Regions from separate parts of the Micromonospora cynarisoli genome, predicted to be linked through region 3. Evidence: riboswitches for the same ligand, from Rfam matches in the RefSeq annotation. Region 3 holds a riboswitch; each other region holds the start of a gene.

Region 1 (7,874 bases), 1.1 Mb from region 3:
CCGACCCTGCCGCTGGCCCGGCACCTGTTCGCCGCGCCGACCTGGTTCTACAAGACCGGCATCGTGTTCCTGGCCTGGCTGGCCGGGCACCAGGAGCACTTCACCATGCTGGCCGGGCAGCAGTCCGGCCGGTCCCCGGCGCACCTGGCCCGGCTGCTCGTCCTCGCCGACGCCGCCGGGCTGCTGCCCGACGCCGACCTGGCCGCCGCGCGGGCCCGGGCCTACTTCACCGTGGCCGGGGTGGCCCAGTGACCGCCCCCACGCCGTCCGGTGCCGGCCCGAGACCGCCCGACGAGGCGGCCCGGGTGGTGGCGACGCCGGGGCTGGAACGGTTCTCGTTCAACCAGGCCACCGCCCAGCACTGGCCGCTGGAGGCGGCCGTCGCCGGCTGCGCGGCGGCCGGGGTGCCCGGCATCGGCCTGTGGCGGGAACCCGTCCAGGAGTACGGGCCCGACCGGGCCGCCAAGCTGGTCCGCGCCGCCGGGCTGACCGTCACCTCACTGTGCCGGGGCGGGTTCTTCACCACCCCCGACTGGTGGGACGAGAACCGGCGGGCCATCGAGGAGGCGGCCACCCTCGGCACCCGGGAGCTGGTGCTGGTCTCCGGTGGACTCCCACCGGGCAGCCGTGACGTCGACGGGGCCCGCCGGCAGGTCGCCGACGCCGTCGCCGCGCTCGTCGACGAGGCCACGGCAGCCGGGGTACGCCTCGCCATCGAACCGCTGCACCCGATGTTCAGCGCCGACCGGTGCGTCGTCGCCACCCTCGGCCAGGCCCTCGACATCGCCGAACGGTTCGACCCCGCCGTGGTCGGCGTGGTGGTGGACACCTACCACGTCTGGTGGGACGACACGGTGTACGCGCAGATCGCCCGGGCCGGCGGGAGGATCGCCGCGTTCCAGGCGGCGGACTGGGTGACCCCGCTGCCGGAGGGGGTGCTGCTCGGTCGGGCGCTGCCCGGCGAGGGCTGTGTGGAGCTGCGCCGGCTGCGCGAGGCGGTCGACGCCGCCGGGTACTCCGGGCCGGTCGAGGTCGAGGTGTTCCAGGCGGCGCTCTGGTCCCGCCCCGGCCCGGACATCCTCACCGCCACCATCGACGCCTACCTGGCCCACGTGTCCTGAGCGGACCGTGAGCGGGGACTGCTGCGGGATCCGGGCGGCCCGTCGTCGCGGGGGCCCGGTCGACCGCCGGGGTAGCGGGAGGGCAGGCACCCCAGCGGTGGACAGGCATACCGGTCGGTGGCACATCGCGCCCCACCGCAGGCCGGTGGCGGTGGGGAGGAGCCAGGGCTGGGCGAGCAGCAGGCTGGCCTCGCCGACCGGTGCCGCGCCATCGTCGTCCGGCCGTGCCGCTGCGGTAAGGAGCACATTGCGCTTGTGGCCGTGACGAAAGCGGTGTGAGATCAAGCGGTGGGACGTCGGGGTCGGCCGGGACACACCGGGCCGGGGGAACGGCCACACGGGAAAGTGACGCCACAGGAAGAGGACCGCGCGCCGTGAACACCGCGACCGAGAACCGAACCGTCCCGCCCGGTGTGGTACGGGCCGCCCGCAACGGTGTCGCGGTGGTCTTCGCCCTCAACGGCCTCGCCGTGGCCACCTGGTTCTCCCGGATCCCGGCGGTCCGCGACGCGCTCGGGCTCAGCGCCGGCCGGCTCGGACTGCTGCTACTGGCCATGTCCGGGGGCGCGGTGCTGGCGCTGACCACCGCCGGCCTGGTGACCCAGCGGCTCGGGCCGGCCCGCACCGTCGCCACCTCGACCGTGCTGGTGGCGGTCGGGCTGGTCGGGGTGGGTGTCGCCGCACCGCTCGGCTCGCTGCCCGGCGTCGCGGTCGGCCTGTTCGCCCTCGGCTACGGCTCCGGCACCTGCGACGTGGGGATGAACGTCGAGGGCGCGGCGGTGGAGAAACGGCTCGGCCGCACCATCCTGCCCCGCTTCCACGCCGCCTGGAGCCTCGGCTCGGTGGCCGGCGCCGGGCTCGGCGCGGGCGCGGCCCGGCTCGGCGTGCCGATCACCGTGCACCTGGCGGTGCTGGCGGCGGTGGTGCTCGGCGGCACCCTGCTGGGGGCGCGCAACTTCCTGCCCACCCCGGCCGCCTCGACCGCCGACGGCGCCGCGTCGACCCGCCGGGGTGGCCTGCTCGCGGCCTGGCGGGAGCCGCGCACCCTGCTCATCGGCGCGCTGGTGCTGGTCATGGCGTTCACCGAGGGCAGCGCCAACGACTGGCTGGCGGTCGCCTTCGTCGACGGCTACGGGGTCAGCGAGGCCGCCGGGGCCGCCGCCTTCGGGGTCTTCGTCGCCGGTATGACCATCGGCCGGACCGCCGGCACCGTGGCCATCGACCGTTGGGGCCGGGTGCCGGTGCTGATCGGCACGATCCTGCTGGCCGCCGCCGGCTCCCTGCTGGCGGTGCTGGCCGGCTCCGGGCCGCTCGCCGTCGTCGGCGTGGTCCTCTGGGGGCTCGGCGCGTCGCTCGGCTTCCCGGTCGGGATGAGCGCCGCCGCCGACGACGAGGAACGCGCCCCCGCCCGGGTCAGCGTCGTCGCGGTGCTCGGCTACACGTCGTTCCTGGCCAGCCCGCCGCTGCTCGGCCTGCTCGGCGACCACATCGGCATCCTGCACGCCCTGCTGGTGGTGCCGGTGCTGCTGATCCCCACCCTGGCGCTGGTGCCGGCGACCCGTCCGCCGGCCGGCACCGGCCCGCAGCACTCCGCCGGTCCGGTACCGGAAAACTGACAGGCGTCGGCCCCGCCGGTATCGGGTGCGCGGCCGTTCCCCGGTGCCGCCGCCGCGTTCTACGTCCCACCCCCGACGAACCGGCCGCCCTCGACCGGCGGTGAACGGGCCGCTCAGCCGGCTGTCACCGGGCTCGCAGCGCCCACCCAGGTGGGGGTGCTCCACTGGAGGGACGCCGAGGAGAGGAACGGGCAGATGGGCTGGTTCAGCCGGCGGCCCCGGGCCGACGAGGGCATCCCGACCAAGCTCGACCGGGAGGCCACCCGGGACGACCTGACCGCGTTGGCGGACTTCGTGGCCGCCCACCGGGGGGTGGAGTTCTATCTCGAACCCGAGACGACCGCCACCGACACCACGGTGGTGGCGATCGCGCACGACGGGGAGTGGATCCGCCGCCGCACCGGCTCCCCCCGTACGGCGGCGAAACTGGCCCACCGGCACGCGGTGCCCCTCTACGAGGCGGCGAAGACCGGATACCCGGAGCGGATGCGGGCCTGGAACCGGGCCCACCCCGAGCGTCGCCTCCGCTGACCCCTCAGCCCGACAGCGTCCGGGAGAGGTGTCCCGACCACCGGGCAACGGGCCGTCCGGACCAGCTCCGCGCCGGCCGGTGGGCGGACGCGGACCCTCTCGGGCGGGTGGCCGGCGGCCTCGCCACGGGGGTCGATCGGTGCCGTCGTGGGGCCGTTGGCCGCCGTTGACCTCGGGGTGAGGAGTGTGGCAGCATTCGCGGCCTGACGGCAGTGAAGGAAGTCGGTGCGACTCCGACGCGGTCCCGCCACTGTCACCGGGGAGCGATCCCCCCTCGTGGGTCACGACCGTGCGTGCACGGTTGGAAGGCCGGGGGTGAGCGTCGATCCGGGAGCCAGGATACTTCGGCCGTCGGAGAACCCCAGGGCGTGGACACCCGAGGAGGACCCCGATGACGCGCAGCGTCACTGCCGACCCGATGACGGTCGGTGATTCCCGCATCGCCGTCGAGCCCGCGCCGCCGCGTGCCCCCACCCCCTCCGCCGTCCCCGGCCGTCGTCGGGGCGGTCGGCCTGCCACGTACCGCTGACGGACGGTCCGGGTGCCCCGCCGTCGGCGGGGCGCGTCGTACCTCCGCCGCTGACCGACGTCCCTCCCGCCCCGCTCGGCCCGGCCCCGTCGTCGAGCCGGACGTCACTCTCCGGAGCTGAACGTGCGCATCCTGCTGCTGTCGACCGCCGACACCGATCTGCTCGCCGCCCGCGCCAGCGCCGCCGACTACCGCCTCGCCAACCCCACCCGGGTCGACGTGGCCGCCGTGCCGGCCCTGCTCGACGGGGTCGACCTGGCCGTCGTACGGCTGCTCGGCGGGCGGCAGGCGTGGCCGGACGGCCTCGCGGCGGTGCTCGGCTCCGGGGTCCCCACGATCGTGCTCGGCGGCGAGGCGGTGCCCGACGCGGAGCTGATGGCGGCCTCCACGGTGGCCTCCGGGGTGGCCACCGAAGCGCTGTCCTACCTGGTCGAAGGGGGTGCGGAGAACCTCGCCCAGCTCGCCCGGTTCCTGTCCGACACGGTCCTGCTCACCGGTGAGGGCTTCGACCCGCCCACCCCCACCCCGCCGTACGGCATCCTCGACCACCGCCGCCCGACCACCACGGTCGACCAGGCGGACCCGGCGGCCGGGCGGCAGGACGGCGGGCGGCCCACGGTGGGGATCGTGTTCTACCGGGCGCACGCGCTGGCCGGCAACACCGGTTTCGTGCAGACCCTGGCCGACGCGGTCGACGCGGCCGGCGGCGAGCCGCTGCCGATCTTCTGCGGCTCGCTGCGCGGGCTCACCCCCGGCAACGGGCCGCTGGACCTCTTCGCCCGCTGCGACGCGCTCGTCGTCACCGTCCTCGCCGCCGGGGGGACGGTCGCCGCCGACGCCTCCGGCGGGGGAGACGAGGACGCCTGGGACGTCGGCGCGCTCGCCGCCCTCGACGTGCCGGTGATCCAGGCGCTCTGCCTGACCAGCACCCGGGAGCAGTGGGCGGCAAGCGACGCCGGGCTGTCCCCGCTGGACGCGGCCATGCAGGTGGCCATCCCCGAGTTCGACGGCCGGATCGTCACCGTGCCGTTCTCGTTCAAACGGATCGACGCCGACGGGCTGTCGGTCTACGCCGCCGACGCCGAGCGGGCCGCCCGGGTCGCCGGGATCGCCGTCCGGCAGGCCCGGCTGCGGCACCTGCCCAACTCCGGCAAGCGGGTGGCGATCGTGCTCAGCTCCTACCCGACGAAGCACTCCCGGGTCGGCAACGCCGTCGGCCTGGACACCCCCGCCTCGGCGGTCCGCCTGCTCGCCGCCCTCGCCGCCGACGGATACCACCTCGGCGACGCGCCACCGCCCACCGACGGGGACGCGCTGATCCACGCGCTGATCGCCGCCGGGGGCCACGACGTCGAGTGGCTCACCCCGGAACAGTTGGCCGCCGCCGAGGCCCGGGTGCCGGGGGAGACCTACCGGCGTTGGTTCGACCAGGTGCCGGTCGACCTGCGGGACCGGATGCGGGAACACTGGGGTGAGCCACCCGGCCAGCTCTACACCGACGACGGGGACATCGTCCTGGCCGGGCTGCGGTTCGGCAACGTCACCCTGCTGATCCAGCCGCCGCGCGGCTTCGGCGAGAACCCGATCGCCATCTACCACGACCCCGACCTGCCGCCCAGCCACCACTACCTCGCCGCGTACCGGTGGCTGGCCGCGCCGGTCGGCGACGGCGGCTTCGGCGCCGACGCGGTGGTGCACCTCGGCAAGCACGGCACCCTGGAATGGCTGCCCGGCAAGGGCCTCGGCCTGGCCGCCGACTGTGCCCCCGACGCCGTCCTCGGTGACCTGCCGCTGGTCTACCCGTTCATCGTCAACGACCCCGGCGAGGGCACCCAGGCCAAGCGGCGGGCGCACGCCGTGGTGGTCGACCACCTGGTGCCCCCGATGGCCCGCGCCGAGACCTACGGCGAACTGGCGAAACTCGAACAACTGCTGGACGAGTACGCCACCGTGCAGGCCCTCGACCCGGCGAAGGTGCCGGTGGTCCGGGGGCAGATCTGGGAGCTGGTGCGCGCCGCCGAACTCCACCACGACCTGCACACCGAGGCGATGCCCGCCGCCGACGACTTCGACGACTTCGTGCTGCACCTCGACGGCTACCTGTGCGAGGTCAAGGACGTGCAGATCCGCGACGGGCTGCACGTCCTGGCCGGGGTGCCCACCGGTGAGGCCCGGGTCAACCTCGTCCTGGCCGTGCTGCGCGCCCCGCAGGTGTGGGGCGGCAGCCGCGCCCTGCCCGGCCTGCGGCAGGCCCTCGCCGCCGGCTACGGCCTCGACGAGCAGGCGCTGCTCGCCGAGCCCGGGGCGCGGGCGGCGGTGCCGGCGGCGCTGACCGACGTCGTCGACGGGCCGGCGGTCACCGCCGCCGACGCGGTGGACCTGATCGAGGCGCTGGCCCGACGGCTCGTCCTCGGCATGGAGACCCTCGGCTGGGAGCCCGACCGCGCCGACGCGGTGGTCACGGAGGTGACCGGCCGGTCCTGCCCCGACGCGGCCGAGGTGCTGCGGTTCGCCGCCCGCGAGGTGGTGCCCCGGCTGGACCGCACCACCGACGAGATCACCAACACCCTCGGCGCGCTCGCCGGCCGGTTCGTGCCGCCCGGACCGTCCGGGTCGCCCACCCGGGGGCTGGTCAACGTGCTGCCCACCGGCCGAAACTTCTACTCCGTCGACCCGAAGGCGATTCCCAGCCGCAACGCCTGGGACGTCGGGGTGGCGCTGGCCGACTCGCTGCTCGCCCGCTATCTCGCCGACACCGGGGAGTACCCGCGTTCGGTCGGGCTGACCGTGTGGGGCACCAGCGCCATGCGTACCCAGGGCGACGACATCGCCGAGGTGCTGGCCCTGCTCGGCTGCCGGCCGGTGTGGGACGACCGGTCGCGGCGGGTCACCGGCGTCGAGGTGGTGCCGGTGGCGGAACTGGGCCGGCCCCGGGTCGACGTCACGGTCCGCATCTCCGGCTTCTTCCGCGACGCGTTCCCGCACGTCGTCGCCCTCCTCGACGACGCGGTACGGCTGGTCGCCGCCCTCGACGAGCCGGCCGGGGACAACTACCTGCGCGCGCACGTGGCCGCCGACCTCGCCACGCACGGCGACGAGCGGCGGGCCACCGCCCGGATCTTCGGCTCCAAACCCGGGGCGTACGGGGCGGGGCTGCTGCCGCTGATCGACGCCCGGAACTGGCGCACCGACGCCGACCTGGCCGAGGTGTACGCCGTCTGGGGCGGCTACGCCTACGGCCGGGGCCTGGACGGGCGGGAGGCGCGGGCCGACATGGAACGCTCCTTCGCCCGGATCGCGGTGGCGGCGAAGAACCAGGACACCCGCGAGCACGACATCGTCGACTCCGACGACTACTTCCAGTACCACGGCGGGATGGTGGCGATGGTGCGTCACCTCACCGGGGCTGCCCCGGCCGCGTACGTGGGCGACTCGGCGATGCCGCACGACGTGCGCACCCGCACCCTCGGTGAGGAGACCCGGCGGGTGTTCCGGGCGAGGGTGGTCAACCCGAAGTGGATCGCGGCGATGCGCCGGCACGGCTACAAGGGCGCGTTCGAGCTGGCCGCCACCGTGGACTACCTGTTCGGCTACGACGCCACCGCCGGGGTCGTCGACGACTGGATGTACGAGCGCCTCGCCGAGGCGTACCTGTTCGACGGGCAGACCCGGGAGTTCCTGGAGCGGTCCAACCCGTGGGCGCTGCGCGGCATCACCGAACGGCTCCTGGAGGCCGCCGAACGCGGCCTGTGGGCCGCCCCCGACCCCACCACCCTGGACCGGCTGCGGGAGACGTACCTGGCCACCGAGGGCGACCTGGAGGAACGTCAGTGAGCGCGAGGAGTGAGCCGGGTTTGCGAGCCCCGCAGTCGCGAACGGGGGTGGCTCAGTGAGCGGGTTTCCCTTCTCGGCCGTGCTCGGGATGGACGACATGCGGCTGGCGCTGCTGCTCAACGCGGTCAGCCCGGCGATCGGCGGGGTGCTGGTGCGGGGCGAGAAGGGCACCGCCAAGTCCACCGCCGTGCGGGCGCTGGCCGCCCTGCTTCCGCCGGTGGACCGGGTCGCCGGGTGCCGGTT
Region 2 (7,874 bases), 1.6 Mb from region 3:
GGAGCATGGTCAGCGACGTGGCGCACGAGCTGCGGACGCCGTTGACCAACATGCGCAGCTGGCTGGAGGCCGCGCAGGACGGCCTGGCGCAGCTCGACACACAGCTGCTCACCCTGCTGCTCGACGAGGCGCTGCTGCTGCAACACATCATCGACGACCTGCGTGACCTGGCCGCCGCCGACGCCGGTGACCTGCGTATCCACCGTGAACCGTATTTCGTGGCCGACCTGCTGGAGCAGGTCGTCGAGGCGCACCGGGGCGCGGCCGAGGCGGCCGGGGTCCGGCTGGGCACCTCGGTGGGCGCCGACGTGGAGATGGCGGTCGACGGCGCCCGGCTACGCCAGATCGTCGGCAACATCGTCGCCAACGCGGTGCGGCACACCCCGGCGGGCGGTTCGGTGGTCGTGCGCCTGGAGGTACGCGACGACCAGCTCACCATCGCCGTGTCCGACACCGGCACCGGTATCGCCGCCGCCGACCAGGCCAGGATCTTCGAGCGGTTCTGGCGGGCCGACGACTCCCGCACTCGCAGCACCGGCGGCAGCGGGCTAGGGCTGTCGATCGCCCGCAAGCTGGCCGAGGCGCACGGTGGCACGATCGGCGTCGACAGCGTTCTCGGCCGGGGCAGCACCTTCACCGTCCGACTGCCGATCGTCGTCCCGGCCCGGGGCTGAACCCACCGCCGCCGTCCGTCCCGCCCGCCTGCCACCGGTTCCGGGCGCGGCCGGGTCGTTTTACATTGAGATGATGGCCTTCGCGCTGTCCGTCGTCCGTGACCGGGGCCGGGTCGCGGCGGCGGTCGCGGCGCTCGGCCCGGGACCCGCAGCCCCGGCTGCCGCTGCGCACCCTGCCGGAGGCGGTCGCCGGCCGGGCGGAGGCGGCGTCGGACGCCGCGGCGGGGCTGCTGGCGCTGGTGGAGGGGCTGGGGGTGTACCTGTCGGCGGGCAGTACACCCCGGCGCGGGCGACCGCCGCCCTCGACCACCAGTTGGACCTGCTCTTCGGCTGACGAGGGGCCGTGGGTCGGGCCGGCGTCGCCCCGGTGGGGACCGTTCGCCGTGCGGTCGCACCCGACCCGTGCGATCCTCTGTGGACAGTGATCGTCACCTATCGACAGGGGACTTCCATGCGATCTCGGCTCCTCTCCATCGCCTCCGCGCTGACGCTCGCCGTGAGCGGCTCGGTGCTGGCCCTGATACCCGCCAGCCCGGCCAGTGCACACTGCGACGGCCACGGCCAGCACCCGGACCTGTACAACGGGGGCGGGATCTCCTGGGGCGACGGAACCTTCATCCGCGCCTACCCGCACCAGGACTGCCAGCCCAAGGGCCAGGGATACCCGAACCAGAACATCGACGTCCACTGCGCCACGCTCACCGGTGACCTCTGGTTCTTCGTCCGTAACACCAGCACCGGGATCAACGGGTGGGCCCGGCGGGACGCGCTGCGCTTCTCGCAGAGCGTCACCATCGCCGACTGCTCCAACGGGTTCGCCCCGCACCGCGTGGCCTGAACGGTCACCCGGCCCGTGTCCGTCGGCCCGGGTGACCACTGACCGGCAGCCCGGGGTGGACGCCGACGGCGTCCACCCCGGGCGACGTCAGGTGAGCAGGGCCGGCCGCAGTTCGCCGCCCACGTTGATCGTGCCGACCACCCGGTCGCCGGTGAGGTCGAAGACGTCGACCGTCCGGTTGGTGCGCATGAGTTCCCGCACCGACGGCGGCAGCGGCGGGGGTTCCTTCATCGCCGCCCGGACGTCCCGGGTGGTCGAGATCAGCCGACCGACAAGCGACGCCCCGTCGTGGTCCACCCGCACCCGGCCGTACTCCCAGCCGCAGGTGGTGAGGTCGAGCACCTCGAACAGGCGGGCGAGCAGCGGATGGGGGTCGGTGGCCCGGACGAACTGCGCCGCCCGGGTGCCGACGACACTGGTGGCGGCGGCCACGTGCACGTACGGGTGCAGGCCGCCCGGCAGCGCGAACAACGGCCAGTGCAGCCGGCCACCGGCCTCGCGCCACAGTGGCCGGTAGTTGCGCCGGTCCACCGGGAACCGCTGGCCGGTACGCCGGTACAGCTCCGCCGTCTGGGCCAGCAGGTCCGCGTGGGCCGCGTCGGCGAACTCACCGACGATCGACGCCGCCACCGCCAGGCCGTCGCCGTCGTCGAGCAGCCGGACCATCGCCGCCACCTGGTCGGCCGGGCGGACGGCCAGGTGCGCGCCGAAGCGCTGCCGCACCTCGGCCGACAGCGCCGCCTGCCGGACCGGATCGTCCTGGACCTGCCGGCCCCCGCCGCCCAGCACCCGCCCGAGCCATCCCATGTCGCCTCGTCTCCACCGCCGTCACCGACCGCAGCCATGCTAATGCGGCCGTGCGTCAGAGATAGCGGACGCCTGTCAGTTCCTCGGCCGCCGTCCACAGCCGCCGGCCGACGGCGGGGTCGGTGGCCTCCCGGCTGGCCCGCACCTCGGTGACCGGCCCCCGGGTTTGGAAGAACCGGGCCGGGCCGAAGAACTGACCGCCGTGGACCTGCGGGTCGGTGGCGGCGCGCAGTTGGGGCAGCGCACCCTGCTCGACCGGTTGGGTGGCCAGCAGGCCGAGCCGGGCGATCACCAGGCCGCGCCGGCCCTGGTGGGACCAGGCCCGGGGGGTCAGGTTGGTGCGGGTGACACCGGGATGGGCCAGCACGCTGAGCACCGGCGATCCGGTGGCGCGCAGCCGGCGGTCCAGTTCGATGCCGAAGACGGTGGTGGCGAGCTTGGACCGGCCGTACGCGCCGGCGCCCCGGTAGCCGTGCTCGCCCATCAGGTCGGTGAAGTCCAGGTGTGCGTTGCGGTGGGTGATCGAGCTGAGGCTGACCACCCGGGCCGCCCGCGCCGCAGCCAGGTTGCCCAGCAGCAGACCGGTCAGCGCGAAGTGCCCCAGCAGGTTGGTGGCGAGGTGCAGTTCGTGGCCGTCGACGCTGGTCCGGCGCGGGCCGAGCAACACCGCACCGGCGTTGTTCACCAGCAGGTCGAGCACCGGGCGGTCGGCGGCCAGCGATGCCGCGAACTCCCGTACCGAGGCGAGGGAGGCGAGGTCGAGTTCGCGTACCTCGACGTCGCCGCCGATGTGGCGGGCGGCCCGCCGGCCGGCGGCGGTGTCGCGCACGGCGAGCACGACCCGCGCCCCCCGGCGGGCCAGGGCGGTGGCGGTGACCAGGCCGAGGCCGGAGTTCGCACCGGTCACGACGGCGGTGCGGCCGTGCTGGTCGGGGATGTGGTCGGTGGTCCAGGTCATCTGCTGCTCCCTGACGGTCGGGTGGGACCGCCGACGCTAGGGGCCGGCCGGGCGGCACCGGTCGTACCCGGTTGCCTAGGTCCGGCAGACCTACCCGCGCCGGTCCGGGCCGCGCCACACTGGCGACATGACCCACCCGTACGCCCGTGAACTCGGTGACTTCCTGCGTGCCCGGCGCGGCCGGCTGCACCCCCGCGACGTCGGCCTGGAGCCGGGCGGGCGACGCCGGGTCACCGGGCTGCGCCGCGAGGAGCTGGCGCTGCTGGCCGGGTTGAGCACTGACTACTACCAGCGGATGGAGCAGGGCCGGGAGGTACGCCCGTCCGACGACGTGCTGGACGGGCTCGCCGCGGCGCTCGGCCTCGACGACGAGGAACGCCGGCACCTGTTCGCCCTGGCCCGCGCCGCCCGCCGGCCGGTGCCCGCCCGGGTCGACCACGGCCCGGAGCGGGTGCCGGAGAGCACCAGGCGGCTGCTGCGGGTGATGGACACCCCGGCGGTGGTGCTCGGCCGCCACCTGGACCTGCTCGCCTGGAACACGTGGGCGGTGGCGCTGCTCGGCGACCCGGCCGGCTACCCGCCGGACCGGCTCAACATGCTGCTGCTGATGTTCGACGAGGCGGCGACCCCGCTGCGGCGCTGCGCGGCCTGGGAGCAGCAGGCCATGGACTACATCGGCATGATGCGCGCCGCCGTCGCCACGGACCCCACCCACCCCCGGGCCACCGCCGTCGTCGGCGAGCTGAGCATCCGCAGCGCCGAGTTCCGCCGGCTGTGGTCCCGGCACGACGTGCGCGGGTCGGTCAACGGCACCAAGACCTTCCAGGTCCCCGAGGTCGGTGACATCGTCCTGGACTGGGACACCTACCCACTGCCGGGCAATCCCGGCCCGGTCATGCTCGTCTTCACCGCCGAGCCGGGCAGCGCCGACGCCGACGCGCTGCGGCTGCTGACGTCACTGCGGGCAACCGGCCGGTCGGATGAGAGTTATCCGACACGCCGACGCGACATCTAGTGTTGCCTCTCCCCCATCCACGCCATATATGGTGTGCCACGCAGCTGGTTCGACCGGGCCCCGTGGTCCGGTCGAGGCAACAGGGAACCCGGTGGAAATCCGGGACTGCCCCGCAGCGGTAAGTGGGAACGACAGCCGTCATCGAGCACTGGACCACGAGGTCCGGGAAGCGACGGCCAGTAGGCGACCGGTACCCGGTCACGCCCGCGAGTCCGAAGACCTGCCAGTGCGCCGTGCGCTGCTGCGCGCGGCGGTCGGAGGTCGCGCGGGACGACCGACGCCAGCACCCGGGCCGGCCGCCGTGCCGTGCCCGTTGGCGTTCTCCCGCGTCCGACGGCCATCGGTGACAGCGAGGAGAGGTCATGACGAACATAGCGCAGAGCCCACCGTCCGACGTCGACGGCGCGGAGCCACGCCGGCCGGCGATGCGGGTACGCAAGCGCGACGGCGACACCGAACCGGTGGACGTCAACCGGATCGTCACGGCCGTCGCCCGGTGGGCCACCGACCTGGACGAGGTCGACCCGCTGCGGGTCGCCACCAAAACGATCAGCGGCCTCTACGACGGGGCGACCACCGCCGAGCTGGACAAGCTGTCGATCCAGACGGCGGCGGAGCTGATCGGCACGGAACCGCAGTACTCCCGGCTGGCGGCCCGGCTGCTGGCCGCGTACGTGGACGAGGAGGTACGCGGGCAGGAGGTCACCTCCTTCAGCGAGTCCATCCGGTACGCCCACGGCCTCGGCCTGATCGCCGACGACACCGCCGCGTTCGTGGCCCGGCACGCCCGGCAGCTCGACGACGCCGTCGACCCGGCCGGTGACCTGCGGTTCGAGTACTTCGGGTTGCGTACGGTGGCCGACCGTTACCTGCTGCGGCACCCGCAGTCGCGGCTGGTGGTGGAGACGCCGCAGTACTGGCTGCTGCGGGTGGCCTGCGGGCTGTCCACCACACCCGACGAGGCGGTCGGGTTCTACCGGCTGATGTCGTCGCTTGCCTACCTGCCGAGTTCCCCGACGTTGTTCAACTCGGGCACCCGGCACACCCAGATGTCCTCGTGTTTCCTGGTCGACTCGCCGCGCGACGAACTGGACTCGATCTACGAGCGCTACCACCAGGTGGCGAAGCTGTCGAAGTTCTCCGGCGGCATCGGCATCTCCTGGTCGCGGGTGCGCGGCCGGGGCGCGCTGATCCGGGGCACCAACGGCCGGTCGAACGGGATCGTGCCGTTCCTGAAGACCCTCGACGCCGGGGTGGCGGCGGTCAACCAGGGCGGCCGGCGCAAGGGGGCGGCCTGCGTCTACCTGGAACCCTGGCACCCGGACATCGAGGAGTTCCTGGAACTGCGGGACAACACCGGCGAGGAGGCCCGGCGGACCCACAACCTCAACCTGGCCAACTGGATCCCCGACGAGTTCATGCGCCGGGTCGAGGCCGACGGCGAGTGGTCACTGATCGACCCGTCGGACGCCCCCGAACTGCCCGACCTGTACGGCGAGGAGTTCGACGCGGCGTACCGGGTCGCCGAGAAGAAGGCGGTCCGCACGGTCAGGGCCCGGGACCTGTACGGGCGGATGATGCGCACCCTGGCGCAGACCGGCAACGGGTGGATGACGTTCAAGGACCCGGCGAACCGGCTGTCCAACCAGACGGGCGTGCCGGGCAACACGATCCACCTGTCCAACCTGTGCACCGAGATCCTGGAGGTGAACAGCGACACCGAGACGGCGGTGTGCAACCTCGGCTCGGTCAACCTGGGCGCGCACCTCACCGACGACGGCGTCGACTGGGACAGGCTGCGCGAGACGGTCCGGACGGCGGTGGTGTTCCTGGACCGGGTGATCGACATCAACTACTACCCGGCCGAGCAGGCGGCGGCGTCGAACCCGCGCTGGCGGCCGGTCGGGCTGGGGCTGATGGGGCTTCAGGACGCGTTGTTCGCGCTGCGGCTGCCGTTCGACTCGGCCGGGGCCCGGGAGCTGTCCACCCGGGTCCAGGAGGAGATCTTCCTGACCGCCCTGGAGACGTCGACCGGTCTGGCCGAACGGTTCGGCGCGCACCCGGCGTACGCGCAGACCCGGGCGGCCCGGGGTGACCTGCACCCGGACCTGTGGGGGGTCGAACCCACCCAGACCGCGCGGTGGGCCGCGCTGCGCACCCGGATCGCGGCGCACGGCCTGCGCAATTCGCTGCTGGTGGCGATCGCCCCGACCGCCACGATCGCGTCGATCGCCGGCTGCTACGAGTGCATCGAGCCGCAGGTGTCCAACCTGTTCAAGCGCGAGACCATGTCCGGGGAGTTCCTCCAGATCAACACGTACCTGGTGCGGGAGCTGAAGGCGCGCGGGCTGTGGACGTCGGAGATCCGCGACCAGATCAAGCGGGCCGAGGGTTCGGTGCAGGGGATCGTCGACCTGCCCGCCGAGGTGCGGGAGTTGTTCCGTACCGCGTGGGAGCTGCCGCAGCGGGCGCTGATCGACCTGGCCGCCGCGCGGGCGCCGTACATCGACCAGTCGCAGTCGCTGAACCTGTTCCTCAGCGCGCCGACCATCGGCAAGCTGTCCTCGATGTACCTGCACGCCTGGAAGTCCGGGCTGAAGACCACCTACTACCTGCGGTCGCGTCCGGCGACCCGGATCCAGCAGGCCACCGTCGCCGTCGCCCCGGTCGCCGCGGCCGACGCCGAGGCGCTGGCCTGTTCCCTGGAGAACCCCGAGAGCTGCGAGGCGTGCCAGTGACCACCGTCGACGAATCCCGCACCGCCGGGCGGCAGCTGCTGCTCGACCCCGGCATGGACCTCACCCTCCGGCCGATGCGCTACCCGCACTTCTTCGACCGGTTCCGGGACGCCATCCGCAACACCTGGACGGTGGAGGAGGTCGACCTGCACTCCGACCTGGCCGACCTGGAACGGCTGTCGCCTGCCGAACGGCACCTGGTGTCCCGCCTGGTGGCGTTCTTCGCCACCGGTGACACGATCGTCGCCAACAACCTGGTGCTCAACCTCTACCAGCACGTCAACTCCCCGGAGGGCCGGCTCTACCTGTCCCGGCAGCTGTTCGAGGAAGCCGTGCACGTACAGTTCTACCTGAACCTGCTCGACACGTACGTCCCCGACGAGCAGGAACGGTTCGCCGCGTTCGCCGCCATCGAGAACATCCCGTCGATCCGGCGCAAGGCCGAGTTCTGCTTCCGCTGGATCGACTCGGTCTTCGAGCTGCGGGAGCTGCGTACCCGTGCGGACCGGCGGGCGTTCCTGCTCAACCTGATCTGTTTCGCCGCCTGCATCGAGGGGCTGTTCTTCTACGGCGCGTTCGCCTACGTCTACTTCCTGCGGTCCCGGGGTCTGCTCAACGGGTTGGCGTCGGGCACCAACTGGGTGTTCCGCGACGAGTCGATGCACATGGCGTTCGCCTTCGACGTGGTGGAGACCGCCAGGCGGGAGGAGCCGGACCTGTTCGACGCCGACCTGGAACGTCAGGTGACCGAGATGCTCGCCGAGGCCGTCGAGTGCGAGGTGCAGTTCGCCGAGGATCTGCTCGACCAGGGGGTGTCGGGGCTGTCGCTTGCGGACATGCGGGC
Region 3 (7,874 bases):
TGCGTGAGGTGATCACCATCCTGGACGCGCGGGGCATCCTGCAGTCGGTCGCCAGCAAGAACGACCACGACCTCGCGTGGCGGCAACTTGAGCGGTGGGATGTCGCGGAGTACTTCCTCCTGCCGGAGATCGGGTGGGGGCCGAAGTCCGAGTCGGTGCGTCGGATCGCCGACGGTCTGCGGTTCGCGCCCTCCGCCGTCGCCTTCGTCGACGACCAGCCCACCGAACGCGCCGAGGTCGCGTTCCACCTGCCCGAGGTGCGCTGCTACACCCACGAGGAGGTGCCCGGGCTGCCGCACCGGCCGGAGTTCACTCCAGCGGTGGTCACCGAGGACGCCCGGCAGCGACGCCGGATGTACCAGGCGAACGTCCGACGTACGGCCGTGCGACGCGACTTCGCGGGGCCGGATCAGGAGTTCCTCCGCTCGCTTGACCTCCAGCTGCGGATCGACCGGGCGACCGACCGGGACCTCGCCCGGGTCGAGGAGCTGACCCGGCGGACCAGTCAGATGAACGCGACGGGCGTGCACTATTCCGACGCGGTGCTGCGGCGGCTGCTCGACGATGCGGGCCACGAGGTTCTGGTGACCACCATGGCCGACCGGTTCGGTCCGCACGGGGCGGTCGGTGTCGTGCTGCTGGCGCGTCAGGAGGGCGTCTGGCAGGTGAAGCTCCTGGCCACGTCGTGTCGGGTGGTGCAGTTCGGGGCGGGGGCGGTGATCCTGAACTGGCTCGTGGACCGGGCCTTCGCGGCCGGCGTCCACCTGGTGGCCGACTTCCGTCCGACGGAGCGCAACCGGATGATGGAGATCGCCTACCGGTTCGCCGGTTTCACCACCGACCCCTGTGCCTGCACGACACTGTGTGACCGTCCGGACGAGCCGGACACCCAGCATCTGCATCTCGTGCCGACCCCCCGGGACGCGCCCGGCACGATCCGGGTCACCGCCACCGACCTGTTCCCGGCGGGTGGGCGCTGACCTGCCGGTGTGTGGACCGCCCCTGGGACCGGGCCGACCGATCCGATCGACAGTGAACACCGGAGGCCGTAGGTGACATCGACAGCAGACGACAACGCCACCCGGGTCGCGGAGATGTACGACGGGTTCGTCGGGGCGCAGATGCCGGCGAACCTGCACTTTGGCTACTGGTCGGACGACGACGACCAGGTCGACCTGATCGCCGCGTCCGAACGGCTCACCGGCCGGCTGATCGAGCGGCTGACGCCCGCGTCGGGTCAGCGCATCCTCGATCTGGGGTGCGGGGTGGGTGGGCCGGCGCTCGACCTGGCCCGCTCGTACGACGTGGAGGTCGTCGGCATCACGGTCAGCAACGGTCAGGTGGCGGAGGCCACGGCGCGGGCGCAGCGGGGTGGGTTGGCCGACCGGGTGCGTTTCGAGCTCGCCGATGCGATGGATCTGCCCTTCGACGACGCGTCGTTCGACGGTGCGTGGTTCTTCGAGTCGCTGCTGCACATGCCGGACAAGCAGCGGGCGTTGTCCGAGGCGGCTCGTGTGCTCAGGCCGGGCTCGCGGCTGGCCCTGGCCGACTGCTTCCGCCGGCCCGGTTACGACGAGCCGTCGGAGGTCGTCAACCTCGTCGACATCGACGACTACACACCGCTGCTGCGGGAGGCGGGGTTCACGGTGCTCGACATCCGGGACGTCACGGAGCACGTGGTCTTTCCTCCCCCGGCGCAGGAACAGCTTCGGGAGTACATCCGGCTGCACCCTGACATCGCGCGGCTGTACGGCACGAGCATCACCAGCTGGCTGTTCCGGGACGAGCCGGGTGCGCACGACCGTGGCCGGGGTGGATTTCCGGGGTACGTCCTGATCACGGCACAGTGTCGTTGACGGTGGCGGGTCCGGGGCGCTGTGCCGCGCCTCCCCGGCCGGCGGCGGCAGGGCGTAGGATCGCGGGCGGTGCTGGTTCGCCTCTCCCGTGCGCGGGTGGGGCGTCGTAAGAGGGAACCCGGTGGAAGACCGGGACTGCCCCGCAGCGGTGAGTGGGAACGACCGCCGTCAACGAAGCACTGGACCGCACGGTCTGGGAAGCGACGGCCAGTAGGCGACCCTGTGTCACGCCCACGAGTCCGAAGACCTGCCAGCGCTGCGCGTACCGCCGGTACGCGCCGTCGGCGGCCTCTCGGGAGGGCCAGGGCGGAATGCCGGTTACGCCGTGGCGTATCCGTCTTCCTCTCGGGTGGTCGCCGGACACCGCGAGGGAAGGACCACCTGTGACCACCTCATTCGGGCAGAGCACCGTGCTCGGCTATCCCCGTATCGGCGCCCACCGCGAGTGGAAGAAGGCCGTCGAGGCGTACTGGGCCGGCACGCTGGACGGCACCGGCCTGGAGGACGTCGCGGCCGGGCTGCGGGCCGAGGTGTGGCGGACGCTGCGCGACGCCCGGCTCGACGCGATCCCGTCCAACACGTTCTCCTACTACGACCACATGCTCGACACCGCCGTCGCAGTGGGGGCGGTCCCCCGCCGATTCGCCCGGCTCGACCTCGGTCAACTCGACACCTACTTCGCCATGGCCCGTGGTGTCGATGCCGCGCCCGCGTTGGAACTCACCAAGTGGTTCGACACCAACTACCACTACCTGGTGCCGGAGATCGACCCCGACACCGTGTTCGCGGCGGATCCGGCAAAGGCGCTGGACGAGTACGCGCAGGCACGGGAGCTGGGCATCACCACCCGGCCGGTGCTGGTGGGGCCGGCCACCTTCCTGCTGCTGGCCAAGGGCGACGATCCGTTCGCCCGGCTCGACGACCTGGTTGACACGTACGCCAGGATCCTCACCGCCCTGGCCGACGCGGGTGTGGCCTGGGTCCAACTGGACGAGCCCGCCTATGTCGCGGACCGCAGCCCGGCTGAGATCGACGGTCTGCGGCACGCCTACCGGCGTCTCGGGGAGCTGCCCCACCGTCCCCGGATCTTCGTCGCCACCTACTTCGGTGACCTCGGCGACGCGCTGCCGGCGCTGCTGGACACCCCGGTCGAGGCGATCGGCCTGGACCTGGTCGCCGGCCCGGGCAACCTGCGCCGGCTCGCCGCCGCCGGTCCCCTACACAACAAGACAGTCGTCGCCGGGCTGGTCGACGGGCGCAACATCTGGCGCACGGATCTGCGGGCGGCCGTCGCCGCCGGTGCCACGGTCGCCGGGCTGGCCGACCACGTGGCGGTGTCCACGTCCTGTTCGCTGCTGCACGTGCCGGTCGACCTGTCCGCCGAGACCCAGCTCGACCCGCAGTTGTCCGCGCGGCTCGCGTTCGCCAGGCAGAAGGTCGACGAGGTGGTCCTGCTCGGCCGGGCGCTGCGCGACGGCACCACCAGCATGCCGGCCCCGCTGCCGCCCATCCCGCCGGCGTGGCGGCACGACGACGTACGCGGCCGGTTGGCTGCGCTGCGCCCTACCGACCGGCACCGCGGCGACTACGCCGAGCGGGCCGCCCGCCAGCAGGAACGGCTGGGGCTGCCGGACCTGCCGACCACCACGATCGGTTCGTTCCCGCAGACCGCCGAGCTACGCCGGGCCCGTGCCGCGCACCGCGCCGGCACCCTCGACGACGCCGGCTACACGGAGCGGATGCGCGCCGAGGTGGAGCGGGTCGTCCGATTGCAGGAGCGGTTGGGTCTGGACGTGCTGGTGCACGGCGAGCCGGAACGCAACGACATGGTCCAGTACTTCGGGGAGCAGCTCGACGGTTTCGCCGCCACCACGCACGGCTGGGTGCAGTCCTACGGCTCCCGGTGCGTGCGTCCACCGATCATCCACGGGGACGTGGCCCGGCGGACGCCGATGACCGTCGCGTGGTCCACCTATGCCCAGTCGCTGACCGACCGTCCGGTCAAGGGCATGCTCACCGGGCCGGTCACCATCCTGGCCTGGTCGTTCGTCCGTACCGATCAGCCGTTGGCCGACACCGCCGACCAGGTGGCGCTCGCGCTGCGCGACGAGTGTCACGATCTGGAGGCTGCCGGTATCCGGATCATCCAGGTCGACGAACCTGCCCTCCGGGAGACCCTGCCGCTGCGTCGGGCCGACCAGAAGGCGTACCTGGAGTGGGCGGTCGGCGCGTTCCGCCTGGCTACCGGCGGTGTCGCCGACGACACCCAGATTCACACCCACCTGTGCTACAGCGAGTTCGGTGAGGTGATCACGGCAATCGACGCGCTCGACGCCGATGTCACCAGCATCGAGGCGTCCCGGTCGAAGATGGAGGTTCTGGACGACCTGGCCGCGATCGGTTACCGCCGGGGCGTCGGCCCGGGGGTGTGGGACATCCACTCGCCCCGCATCCCACCGCACCACGAGGTGGTTGACGCGCTCCGTCGGGCCGTCGCGGTCGTGCCCGCCCGACGGCTGTGGGTCAACCCGGACTGTGGTCTGAAGACCCGCACCTATGCCGAGGTCGAGGCGTCCCTCCGGCATCTCGTCGCGGCTGCCGCCGAGGTCCGCGGAAGCTGATCGGACTGTTCCGGGCGGATCCACGGTCCGCCCGGAACAGCTCGTCACCCGGCGGGCCGGGTTCTCCGGCCCGCCGGGTGACGAGGCCGGCGTCCGGGGGGAGCGGCTGGGTCGAGGTCGGTCCCACCTCGGCCGCTCAGTGCGGTCGGCCCTCGATGATCGACAGCCAGCCCGGCTCCGGTTTGGCGATGACCCGGGTCAGCCGGAGGCCGGCCGCCTCGAACAGGGCGGCGAACTGCGCCCTGGTTCTCTCCCGGCCGGTGAACGAGGCCAGGATGACCAGGTCGATGCTCTTGCCCGGATGGGCGGCGTCGCCTTCGGGCAGGACGGTGTCCAGTGCCACCACCCGGCCGTTCGGGTTCATGGCCCGCCGGCAGTTGCGCAGGATGCGCACGCACCGCTCATCGTCCCAGTCGTGCAGGATGTACTGCAACGCGTAGACGTCCCCGCCGGCCGGCACCTCGTCGAAGAAGTCGCCGGGGACGGCCGTCCAGCGGTGATCGGCGCCCAACGCGGCGAGGTCGTGTCGGGCGACCACATGGTGCTGGTCGAACAGCACGCCGCGCCAGCCGGGGTGTCTCCTGAGCACCTCCAGCAGCAGGCGTCCCCGGCCGCCGCCGACGTCGACCAGCACCCCGGTGTCCGCGAAGTCGTAGGTGGTGGCGAACCCACGGCTCTCCAGCTGTGAGTACTGCGCCATCCCCGGGTCGAACTCCGCCGCGGCCTCGGGGTTGGCGGCGAGGTAGTCGAACAGTGGACGTCCGAAGATCTGTTCCACGGCGGGCACACCGGTGCTCACGACGCTGCCGAGCCGCCCGACCGGTTGCCAGAAGGTGGGGTTCGTGACGAACACCATGGCCTCCCGCACGGAGCTGGGGCAGTCGCTGCGCAACGCCTCGCCGAGTGGGGTGAGGTGGAAGCGGCCTGCCGCGTCCTCGTGGAATATGCCGCGGGTGGCCAGGAGTCTCAGCACCCGGCGTAGCCCGTCGGCCTGGGTGGCGGTCCGGGCGGCCAGGTGCTCGACCGTGCGGGGGCCGTCGGTGAGGTGGTCGGCGACACCGGTCTGGGCGGCCACCCGCAGGGCCCCGGAGAACACGTATCTCAGGCCCTCGTCGAGCAGGAAGGCCGCTGACTTCTCCGCGTCCATCGCTCCGCCTTCCCCTACCGGTTGCGGCGGTCGGCGTACCCGGCGGGAAGCTGGTGGGGAGGGCGGTCGATGACGGTGTCGTCGTCGATGCCGCGGGACTCGACGAAGGTGATGTCGGCGAACTCGACGACGACGTGTACGGGGTACGTCGGTCCGTCGTCGCGGTACCGGCGCATGAGTTCCAGGTGGTCGTTCTGGAAGAGCACCGTACGTTCCGGGTGTTCGTGTACCCAGTGGGGGAAGAAGATGACGCCACGCAGTCGTCGACGCTCCGGCATGATGGTGACGCACACCGACGTGCCGGTGGGCTCGGTCCACGACACTGCGTAGACGTCGGGCGCGAGGGCCGCCAGGTCGACCTTCTGGTCCTTGACCCACCGCCCGCCGACCATGCCGGAGTGGATCCGGTAGTCGATGGTGTCGGCGTTCTTCACGTACATCTCGTACTGCCATCCGTTGGCGTAGGTGTAGATGAGGTGTCGGCCGACGATTCCCGCCACCTCGACCGCTGTCCGGGTCACTGGTTCCTCCCCTGTGTCGGGGCAGGTCGACGACGGCCACGACAGGTGGGGTGTCGGGGCGGGAGGTCGGCTGCCGGGTGGTCGTGCCGTGACCGGCGGGCGGCGGTGCCGGTCCGGCCGTAGCTGCGACGGTACTGTCGGCTGCGGTGGCAGGGACCAATTCCCGTTGGAAGAAGTCCTGCCCAGGATCGGAGTCCAACCGGACCGCCCGGCGGACGCCGGCTGCGGAGGCGGTACGGGCGGGCGGCGTCAGTCATGACCGACGGCGGGCACGCCTTCATCCGCGCCTGCGGCGCGCGTCGGTCGAATGGTGTCCTTGCCTGGCGGGTCGCGTCACGCGGAAGCAGTTTGTACGGTTGGATCTGGGGATTGCCATAGCCCTGGGAGTTTCCTCGTGAGTCCGTTTGATCAGCTTGCTGGCCTCAACCTGCCGACCCTTCAGGTGTTGGAGGCAGCTCTGGCGCTGGGCGGGCTGGTCACCGAGGCGGAGGTGTCGGCGTTGGTCGGCGCCGACGCGACGCCGTACCTGCAGCGCGCCGCCGCTGCGGGGCTCGTCGCGCAGCTGCGGGGCCGGCTCGCGGTGAACGGCGTCGTGCGGGAGGTCTTCTCCCGGCCTCTGGGTGTCGGCCCGGCTGCTGGTCAGCTCGCCGCCGCGTTGAGCGCCGATGACCTGAAGGTGGTGGCACGCAACCTGGGGCTGGCCACGAAGGGCCGTAAGGCGGACCTGCTGGCGGCGGTGGAGGAGTTCTTCCTCGACATGGACAACGTGCACGCTCTGGTCAAGCGGATGCCCGCCGCGACGCGGGCGGCGGTGGCGGAGGCTGACCGCGACGGTGGACAGGTCCGCCGCTACGGCGGCAGCGGTATCGCACATCGGATCCGGTTCACGGACCGCCACCGACGGGTGCATCCGCTGGACTGGGCCGAGGAACACGGGCTGGTCTACCGCGTGTCCTGGGAGGACTATCAGCTGGCGGGTCAGGTCGCACTCGCCGTGCGAGAAGCGGGCTACCGGGCTCCGTTCCAGCCACAGGAGCCGCTGGTCGCCTGGCGTACGCCGGAGCCTGAGTCAGTACGCCGCGACGCACAGGCCCAGGGCATCGCTGTGGTCGGCCTGTTGTCGGTGCTGCTGGACGGGGCTGGGCGTGAGCCACTCGCCACGGTCAAGGCCGGCGGCGTGGGCGTGCGCGAGTTGACCCGGACGGCGAAGACGCTGGGTGTGACGGTTCCTGTTGTCCGGCTGCTCCTGGCGGTGGCCCATGAGGCCAGGCTGGCCGACCTCGATGAGCGTGTGGTCCCGACGGCCGCGTACGACCGCTGGCTCAGGCTTGGCCTGGATCGGCGGCTCGCGGTGATGCTGAAGGCGTGGCGCGACCTGGACTATCTGCCGTCGGCACAGACCGGGCCCTGGGTTGCGGAGCACCACCAGAACTGGCCGGCCCACGCGCGGATGGCGGTACTGCGGGCGTGGGGCGACCGGGCGACGACGGACTTCGAGCACGCGGCGCAGTGGATATGGTGGTGGCAGCCACTGGCCTTCGGCGGCACCACGACCGTGCGTGGCCTGCTGGAGGAGGCCGCGACGTTGGGGGCTTTCGGCGCGGGGGCCGTGAGCCCGGCCGGGCAGGCGCTGCTGGCCGGCACGGACATCGTCAGGGCGGTCGGCGACCTGGGTGCGGTCGCCCGTACGGCCCGGCTGCAGGCGGACCTGACCGCGGTCGTGGTGGGA
Region 4 (7,874 bases), 1.8 Mb from region 3:
CGGCGTCGAGGCCGGCGATTCGCGCCAGATCGTCGAACAGCCGGTCCGGATAGCCGGGCCGGGCGCGGTCGTAGCGGGCGGCGTCCTGCCCGAAGACGGTACGGAGAGTCTCCCGGTCGGTGTCGCTCACGAACACAGACTACGGCTGACCGGAGGCAGTCCACCCTGTTCCGTGGGCCGCGCGGGGAGAATCCGGACCAGAGACCTGCGACGCAGGCCGGGCAGTGGGCTCCCTGCTCAACCTGGCCGGCCCGCGTCAGCGGCTGGGGTGCCACCCGAGCGCGGGGCCGAGCCGGGTCGCCATGTCGGTGAGGATCTGCGCGTAGTCGGCAGGCGTGAAGGTGAAGGGCAGGGCGAACGCAACCTCGTCGACCTCGCGGAACGCGACGTTGTCGAGCAGTCGTTCGGCGATCAGCTCCGACGGGCCGACGAGGTCGGGGGCGAACATCATCCGGGCCGGACCCTGGGGTGACGCGGTTCGGGGCGTGCGTTGCCGGGCGTACTCCTCGTAGCGGGCACGTTGGGTCGGGGTGGCGGTGTCGGTGGGGATGACGACGAGTCCCTGTGAGACACGAGCCCGTCCGCCGTCGGGGTGGTGGGCGCGGAACGTCCGGATGTGTGAGAGCTGGATCTCGGTGAAGTCGGTGGACTCCTCGGCCTTGACCACGCTGCTGGTGAGCAGGTTCATGCCCTGCTCGCCGGCCCAGCGGGCGGAGTGGAGGCTGCCGGCGCCGTACCACATCCGGGCGGCCAGGCCGGGGGAGTGCGGTTGCACCCGGCGGGAGAACTGTTCGAAACCCTCGAAGCCCTCGACGTCGCTGGCCGGCTCACCGCGAACGAGGTCGAGCAGCCGTCGTACCCGCGTGTAGCTGAAGTCCTCCGCCTCGGCGGTGTCCGGGTAGAGCGATCGGCGGACCCGGTCGTAGTGCATCGGTGGGCCGACGCTCACCCCGGGGTTCAGGCGCTCGCCGGAGAGGATGTCGACCGTGGCCAGGTCCTCGGCCAGCCGCAGCGGGTTCTCCCAGCCGAGCGGGATGACCGCGGTGCCGAGCTCGATGTGCCGGGTCCGCTGTGAGGCCGCCGCCAGGACGGCGATCGGTGAGGAGATGCCGTACTGGAGGTGGCGGTGGCGTACCCAGGTGCTGTCGAAGCCGAGTTGCTCGCCCAACTCGATGAGCTGGAGTGTCGCCTCGTGGCCGGTGCGGGGGTCGGCCTCGTCGAACAGGCCGATGGTCAGGAAGCCGAGCTTTCGCAGCGGTGCCGACTGCTTCGACGCGGGTGTTCCACTCACCGTTAGCCTCCAAGGATGCCCACCCAGGGACCTGAAACCCTACCTGGTCGGTAGGGAAATCGATCGTATGCTGCCTGGTCGGCCCACCTCCCGCCGGGTCGCCGACCTTGTGCGGTCCGCAGGAAGGCCGGTGCTGCTGCTCATGGCTGGCCGGTTCGGCGGGCCGGCCGGTGCCCGACGCGCAGGGCCGGAGACCGGCCCGAGATCCGCACGCCGGCTCAGCCGAGTGTCGCGGTCACCGCGCGCAGCTCGCTCAGGGCGGCCAGCGTGTAGCGGGCCAGCCCGTGGTCGGCGTCGGTGTCGGCCCACTCGGCGTAGCCCCGCTTGAACGCGAGCAAGCCCAGCTCCCCGGCCAGTGCCGCGGCCGCGTCGGGGACACCGCGGGCGGTCAGGGCGGCGGTCATCGCGGCGGCCATGCTCACGCTCTTGAGGGCGTCGCGCTCCTGCAGTTCGGTGCTCGCCGCGACTGCCGCTTTGAGTCGGGGTCCGATCTCGCGGTTGAGCGGGCCCATCGCGTCGGACGCCCGCTGCAGGCCGGCCGCGACCGCCTCAAGCGGGGTAGCGTCGGCCGGCGCCTCGGTGATGCCCTCCGCCAGCAGCCGGCTCAGCGTCTCCTGCCCGGCTGCCAGCAGCTCGCGCTTGTCGGGGAAGTGCCGGAAGAACGTGCTCTTGGTGACGCCGGCCCGCTCGGCGATCTGCGCGACCGTGGTGGCGTCGTAGCCCCGCTCGGCGAACAGGTCGACGGCGGCGACGATCAGCCGCTCGCGTGCTCCCGGTTCCCAACGTGCCATGTCGTCCATCATAAGTGATGGGACTCTTGTCCCGTCACGTGCTACGGTGACGGGACAAGAGTCCCATCACTTTCGGGAGCGTCCATGCAGGTCTTCATCACCGGCGGCACCGGGCTGATCGGTTCGGCGGTCGTCGCCGAACTGCTCGCACACGGGCACCGGGTGCTCGCGCTCACCCGCTCCGACACCTCGGCCAAGGCTGCCGAGGCAGCCGGCGCCGAGACGCTCCGGGGCGGCCTGGCCGACCTCGACGTCGTGCGAGCCGGCGCGGCCCGCTCCGACGGCGTGATCCACCTCGCCTTCAGCAATGACTTCAGCAGCCCCGAGGCGGTGGCCGCGGCGGTCGCCGAGGAGACCGCGGCGCTCACCGCTCTGGGCGAGGAACTGATCGGCAGTGACCGTCCGCTCGTGACGGTTTCCGGCACGCCCTGGGTGGCCGGCCGGCTCTCGACCGAGGACGACCCGCTGCCGCTCGAGGGCCCGGTCGGGGGCCGCGGGCGTACCGTAAATTCGATCTTGGCGTTGGCCTCTCAGGGTGTCCGCAGCTCATCGATCCGGCTGCCCCGCACGGTGCACAACCACGGCGAGGGCGGCTTCGCCGGGCTGCTCACCCAGCTTGCCCGGCAGTCGGGCGTCTCCGGCTACCCGGGCGACGGCACCCAGCGCTGGCCGGCCGTGCACGCGGTCGACGCCGCCGTGCTGTTCCGGCTCGCCCTGGAGAACGCGCCGGCCGGCACCGCCTGGCACGCGGTGGACGACGAGGGCGACGCGGTGCGGGATATCGCCGAGGTCATCGGGCGGCGGCTCGGCCTGCCGGTGCAGCAGATGCCCGAGGAGACGTTCGGCCCGCTTGGCGAAATCTTCGCCGCCGATCAGCCGTCGTCGAGCGCACACACCCGGGCGACCCTCGGCTGGACGCCGACCCACCCGAAGCTGCTCACCGACCTGGAGAACCTCCAGCCCTGACCGGTTGCCTTCCGAACGTCGCGAGGACGCTGGTGGAACCGGCTGCCCACAGTGTGTCGTGACCGCCGTTGATCCTCAGGTGGGCGGAGCCGGATGAGCGAGGGTCCGCCACCCGCGACGCCGACGTCGGCTGCTCCTGGCCGTGCCGGTGCGGTGCTGACCACTCGCCTGGTCGCCTGTCAGAGCTTGTCAGAGGCGTCGTGGGGGCGTTCGTGCTCTGGGGGCTGTTGGAGATGAGCCGGGTCAGGTCGGCGGTTCTGCTCGGCACGGCTGCGACGTGGCCGACGTTCCTGCTCGTGGCGGCGGCCATCCTTGTCCCCGGGTGGTGAGGGGTGTCGCCGGCGGGGTGGTGATGGTCAGATGACCGGGGCGAGGGGTGAGCAGGCTACAGGCGTGGGCCTTGGCGTTCAACGCCCCGCGCAAGAAGACAGCGACCAGGCCCGGCGACGCGGGTTAGCATCGGCGGCGGCATGATCGTGCGAGGTGCCCCGCGGTGCGGGGAGAATCGGGAAGCCGGTGTGAATCCGGCACGGGCCCGCCGCGGTGACCGGGGAGCGACCGTCCAGGCGCGAGGAGCGCAGCCACTGGCCGTACGGCTGGGAAGGCGGACGGGTCGGCGTTGATCCGGGAGTCCGAAGACCGGCCTCGCGTCGACCGCCCATCCGTCGAGGGTGGGCCGAGCGCAGCGGGAGCCTGCCTGTGGAACTCTACGACGCCATCCACCGCCGCCGGGACGTCCGGGCCCAGTTCACCGGGGAGCCGGTGCCTGCCGACACCCTGCACCGGATCCTCGACGCCGCGCACGCCGCGCCCAGCGTCGGCCACTCCCAGCCGTGGGACTTCGTCCTGGTGCGGGACCCTGCCGTCCGCCGCCGGTTCCACCGGCACGTGCAGACCGAGCGGGCCACGTTCGCCGCCACCCTGGACGGTGCGGCGGCCGAACGGTTCGCGCGCATCAAGATCGACGGGGTGCTGGAGTCGACGCTGTCGATCGTCGTCACGTACGACCCGCAGCGCGGGGGCCCAGCGGTGCTCGGGCGGCACGCCATCGCCGACGCCGGCCTCTACTCGGTCTGCCTGGCCATCCAGAACCTGTGGCTCGCCGCCACAGTCGAGGGGCTGGGCGTCGGATGGGTCTCCTTCTACCGGGAGTCGTTCCTGGCCGAACTGCTGGGTGTGCCGGCCGGCATCCGGCCGGTGGCCTGGCTCTGCGTCGGGCCGGTCACCCACCTGGAGGCCGTACCCGACCTGGAACGGCACGGCTGGCGACGACGCCGGCCCCTCGCCGAGGCGGTGCACCACGACCGGTGGCTACGACGGGTGACCGACCAACCGAACAGCTAATTCGGGTACGTCGATGCAACGGTCAGGGCGGGCAGGTATGGGTTTGTATGGGGTTCCCCCGTACGGCCCGACGGCGCGCGACGCTCGTCGGCGAGGCCCGCCCCGAGGACGGGCGCCGAGCTATTCCACCTGCGGTGGGAGGGAACGATGATGAGATTGCTACCGCGAGAACGCCGGTCACCGTCCGGGCTGGTGGGCATCGCGATCGCGGCGGTCCTGCTGGGGATGGGGGTGCATGCCAGCGGGGAGGAGAGGCCACCGGCGGCCCAGGGGGATCTTCAGGGCTGGCATGCGAGGATGGTGAGGGTGCCGCGACCGTCGGCGCAGGGCTGTTTCACCGCAACGTATCCCGAGCTGGTGTGGCAGGAGACCGGGTGTGTGGCCCCGCCGTCGGCCCCGATGGCCCCGAACCTCGAACAGGCTCCACGGCGGGACGTCGGTGGCGGGATCGGGATCGTGACGGGAAGACCGGCGGGTGCCGGTCCGATCACCCGCGCGTCCGGCAGTTTCGAGAAGGTGAACCAGCAGAACCTGAGCGTGACCAGCGTCCCGACCGACGGGCCGACCATGCCGGGCAGCTACTCGTTTCAGCTCAACACCAACCACCTCAGGGTCCAGGAGTGCAACGGCTCACCGACCGCCGGCCTGTGCCGGGGCTGGAAGCAGTTCGTGTTCGCCAACGACGGCACCAGGGGCGGCAATCCCAATCCGGATCCCAGTCCCAGCCGCCTCTACGTCGAGTACTGGCTGCTGCACTACAACCCGGACCCGGGCCAGCCGTGCCCACCGGGGTGGACCGAGGCCCCGGACGACTCCGAAACTCACTGCTCGCGCAAGACCGAGGCGATCCAGCTTCCCTACCTGCCGATCCAGAGCATGGCGAGGCCGGCGCTGCGACTGGACGGCGCGGTCACGAAGACGGCCGATGGGCAGGAGACCGACACCGTCACCTTCAACGACGGGTCGGGACGGATCTACTCGTCCACGGGGGCGGGCATCCTCCACCTTTCACCAGCGGATCCCCAGGAACCCGCCTCGGAGTGGACGCAGGTCGAGTTCAACGTGTTCGGCTACGGCCACGGCTCCACGGCGAGGTTCAATCCCGAGGCGAGCTTCAACGTCCGGACGACCGTCGAGGACGGCAGCCCGGTCAAGCCCGACTGTCAGAACTTCGGCTTCAGCAGTGAGCGGAACAACCTCAACTTCGGCCCCCCGGGTCCGGTCCCGTCGAGCCCGGCGCCGGCCGTCGTCATCAACGAGTCGGTCCAGGGGCCGGCGGCGGCGTCGGCCTGCCGCATCGCCGCGGTCGTCGGCGACACCCACCAGTACACGTTCGGTGGCCTGTTCTACGACTTCCAGGCCACGGGCGACTTCGTCGAGGCCCAGGCCGGTTCGACGTTCGAGGTGCAGACCCGCAAGGCGTCCGGTGGCGCGACCTGGCCCAACACCTCGGTCAACCGGTCGGTCGCGCTGAGGATGGGCAACGCGAGGCTGGCGCTGTGCGACGGGACGCGGCTGGTGGTGAACGGCACCACCACCAGTCTGCCGACCGGCGGGTCACTGCTGCTGCCCAACGGGGTGGCGATCGACCGCGTCAACAACGTGTACACGTTCAAGGACCCGTCGGGTAACAGCGTCCGCGCCACCGCCAACACCGGGTACCTCGACCTGGGCGTCGGCGTCGGACCCGGGGCGCCGACGGTGCGCGGCCTCCTGGGCAACCCCAACGACGACCCCCACTACCTGCAGATCAGGGACGGCGACGCCCTGCGCGTTCCGCTCTCCCATTCCGACCTCTACGACAGGTTCGGCAACAGTTGGCGGGTCAGCCCCTCCGCCACCCTGCTGCAACCCTGCACCACCGTCGCCGTGGGCAACCCGACGGCACCGTTCTACGCCGGCAACCTCAACCAGAACACCAGGCTGTGGGCGCAGGAGGTCTGCCGCACCCGGCAGGTCGCCACGCTGTGGCTGGACACGTGCGCCCTGGACGTCGGTGTGCTCGGCGTGTCCGCCTCCACCGTCTACCTCGGACTCCAACGACCGGACGTCGACGCCAACCCCGTGCAACCACCGGTCTGCGTACCCGGCAACACCCATCCGACCTGCCCCACACCGACGTGTTCCCCAGCGGGATGTCGACGGGCCGGCGGGTGATCCCAGCCGCCAGGAACGTGCGGTCTCCGGAGAACAGGGCGGCTCTGGAGACCGCGCGGTCAGCTGTGGGGGCCCACGTCGTCGAGGGCGGCGAGGCAGGCGCGGATCTGGTCGGCTTCGGGAGTGCCGAGGTCCGTGTAGATGGCCAGGGCATGCTGGTAGTGGTCACGGGCCCGGTCGCGCCGGTCGAGGGCGCGGTGGGCGCCGGCGAGCCCGGCCTGGGCGCGGGCCCGCTGGTCCCGGGCGCCGATCTCGGCGGCGATGGTGTGGGCGGCAGTGTGGTGGGTGAGCGCGTCGGAGGCGTGGCCGGCGGCGAGCGTGGCCTCGCCGAGCCCGTTGAGCGCCCACGCCGCGCCGTGCCTGTCGCCGGTCATCTCCAGGATCGTCAGGGCCTGCCGGTGATGCCGGGCGGCCTCGGTGGGCTGTCCGAGGTGCCGGTGGAGGGTGCCCAGCCCGTCCAGCGCCCAGGCCTCACCGTTGCGGTGACCGGCCTGACGGAACAGGACGAGCGCCCGGTCGAGGTTCTCCGCAGCCGCCCCGTACCGGCCCGATCGGGTGTCGACCTCCGCGAGGTTGGCCAGCGACACCGCCTCACCGGCGTGGTCTCCGCTGCGTCGGTACAGGGCGAGTGCCTGTCGGAGGTGCCGGGCGGCCCTGCGGTAGTGGCCCAGCCGCTGTTCGACGTCGCCGAGGTTGCTCAACGCGCGGGCCTGGCCGGTCTGGTCGCCGGCCCGCAGGTGCGCGGTCCGGGCCTGCGCGAAGTGGGCGGCGGCCTTGCGGTAGTGGCCGAGCCGCTGTTCGGCGACGCCGAGGTTGGTGTGGGTCCGGGCCTGCCCGAACCCGTGCCCGGTCTGGCCGAACAGGTGCAGGGCCGTGGTGAGGTGCTCGACGGCGGACTCGTACCGGGCGACCCAGAGATAGGCCACGCCGAGATCGGTCAGGGCGTGGGCCTGCTCGGTGACGTCGTCGGTGTGCGTGGCCGCGTGGTGTGCGTGGCTGTGGACGGTGACGGCGTCGCTGCCGTGACCGCCGGCGAAGTAGCGGTACAGGATGCGGGAGAGGCGTGTCGTGTGGGTGGGCCAGCCGTGGTTGGCGGTGTGGGCTGCGACGGTGACCAGGGTGGGCCGTTCGGTGTCGAGCCAGGCCAGAGCGTTGTCCGGGTCGGTCAGGTCAGGGGCGGGTGTGCCGGTCGGCGGAATCTGGGGGCGGAGGTGCGCCTGGGCGGGGTGCAGGGCGTTCATCGCGCTGGCCGCCGTGGCGAGATAGTGGTCGAACAGGCGGGTCAGAGCCTCCCGGCGGTCGGCGGGGCGGACCTCGTCGTGTGC

What was found. Region 3 has a riboswitch for cobalamin ahead of metE (5-methyltetrahydropteroyltriglutamate--homocysteine S-methyltransferase). Riboswitches for the same ligand answer to the same signal wherever they lie in the genome.
Region 1: it holds a riboswitch for cobalamin, as region 3 does, so the genes downstream of both, cobN (cobaltochelatase subunit CobN) here and metE (5-methyltetrahydropteroyltriglutamate--homocysteine S-methyltransferase) in region 3, are expected to answer to the same signal.
Region 2: it holds a riboswitch for cobalamin, as region 3 does, so the genes downstream of both, Q2K16_RS08040 (ribonucleoside-diphosphate reductase subunit alpha) here and metE (5-methyltetrahydropteroyltriglutamate--homocysteine S-methyltransferase) in region 3, are expected to answer to the same signal.
Region 4: it holds a riboswitch for cobalamin, as region 3 does, so the genes downstream of both, bluB (5,6-dimethylbenzimidazole synthase) here and metE (5-methyltetrahydropteroyltriglutamate--homocysteine S-methyltransferase) in region 3, are expected to answer to the same signal.

Annotation. Positions count from the first base shown of each region.
Region 1 covers NZ_CP130426.1:1,422,063-1,429,936, reverse strand. The annotation lists gene Q2K16_RS06005 (dihydrodipicolinate synthase family protein) at 1-252, shown strand, start outside; gene Q2K16_RS06000 (sugar phosphate isomerase/epimerase family protein) at 324-1,121, shown strand; gene Q2K16_RS05995 (MFS transporter) at 1,496-2,737, shown strand; gene Q2K16_RS05990 (hypothetical protein) at 2,933-3,268, shown strand; cobalamin riboswitch at 3,484-3,613, shown strand; gene cobN (cobaltochelatase subunit CobN) at 3,921-7,631, shown strand; partial or broken gene Q2K16_RS05980 (putative cobaltochelatase) at 7,628-7,874, shown strand, end outside.
Region 2 covers NZ_CP130426.1:1,925,632-1,933,505, forward strand. The annotation lists gene Q2K16_RS08010 (sensor histidine kinase) at 1-674, shown strand, start outside; gene Q2K16_RS08015 (hypothetical protein) at 773-1,099, shown strand; gene Q2K16_RS08020 (hypothetical protein) at 1,126-1,512, shown strand; gene Q2K16_RS08025 (hypothetical protein) at 1,600-2,319, opposite strand; gene Q2K16_RS08030 (oxidoreductase) at 2,375-3,277, opposite strand; gene Q2K16_RS08035 (helix-turn-helix transcriptional regulator) at 3,405-4,292, shown strand; cobalamin riboswitch at 4,320-4,534, shown strand; gene Q2K16_RS08040 (ribonucleoside-diphosphate reductase subunit alpha) at 4,655-7,030, shown strand; gene Q2K16_RS08045 (ribonucleotide-diphosphate reductase subunit beta) at 7,084-7,874, shown strand, end outside.
Region 3 covers NZ_CP130426.1:301,338-309,211, reverse strand. The annotation lists gene Q2K16_RS01105 (HAD-IIIC family phosphatase) at 1-980, shown strand, start outside; gene Q2K16_RS01100 (SAM-dependent methyltransferase) at 1,053-1,856, shown strand; cobalamin riboswitch at 1,913-2,125, shown strand; gene metE (5-methyltetrahydropteroyltriglutamate--homocysteine S-methyltransferase) at 2,240-4,477, shown strand; gene Q2K16_RS01090 (methyltransferase) at 4,614-5,624, opposite strand; gene Q2K16_RS01085 (phenolic acid decarboxylase) at 5,639-6,145, opposite strand; gene Q2K16_RS01080 (helicase-associated domain-containing protein) at 6,636-7,874, shown strand, end outside.
Region 4 covers NZ_CP130426.1:2,116,412-2,124,285, reverse strand. The annotation lists gene Q2K16_RS08680 (class I SAM-dependent methyltransferase) at 1-130, opposite strand, end outside; gene Q2K16_RS08675 (LLM class flavin-dependent oxidoreductase) at 257-1,291, opposite strand; gene Q2K16_RS08670 (TetR/AcrR family transcriptional regulator) at 1,510-2,082, opposite strand; gene Q2K16_RS08665 (SDR family oxidoreductase) at 2,167-3,048, shown strand; cobalamin riboswitch at 3,513-3,710, shown strand; gene bluB (5,6-dimethylbenzimidazole synthase) at 3,748-4,392, shown strand; gene Q2K16_RS08655 (hypothetical protein) at 4,849-6,549, shown strand; gene Q2K16_RS08650 (tetratricopeptide repeat protein) at 6,609-7,874, opposite strand, start outside.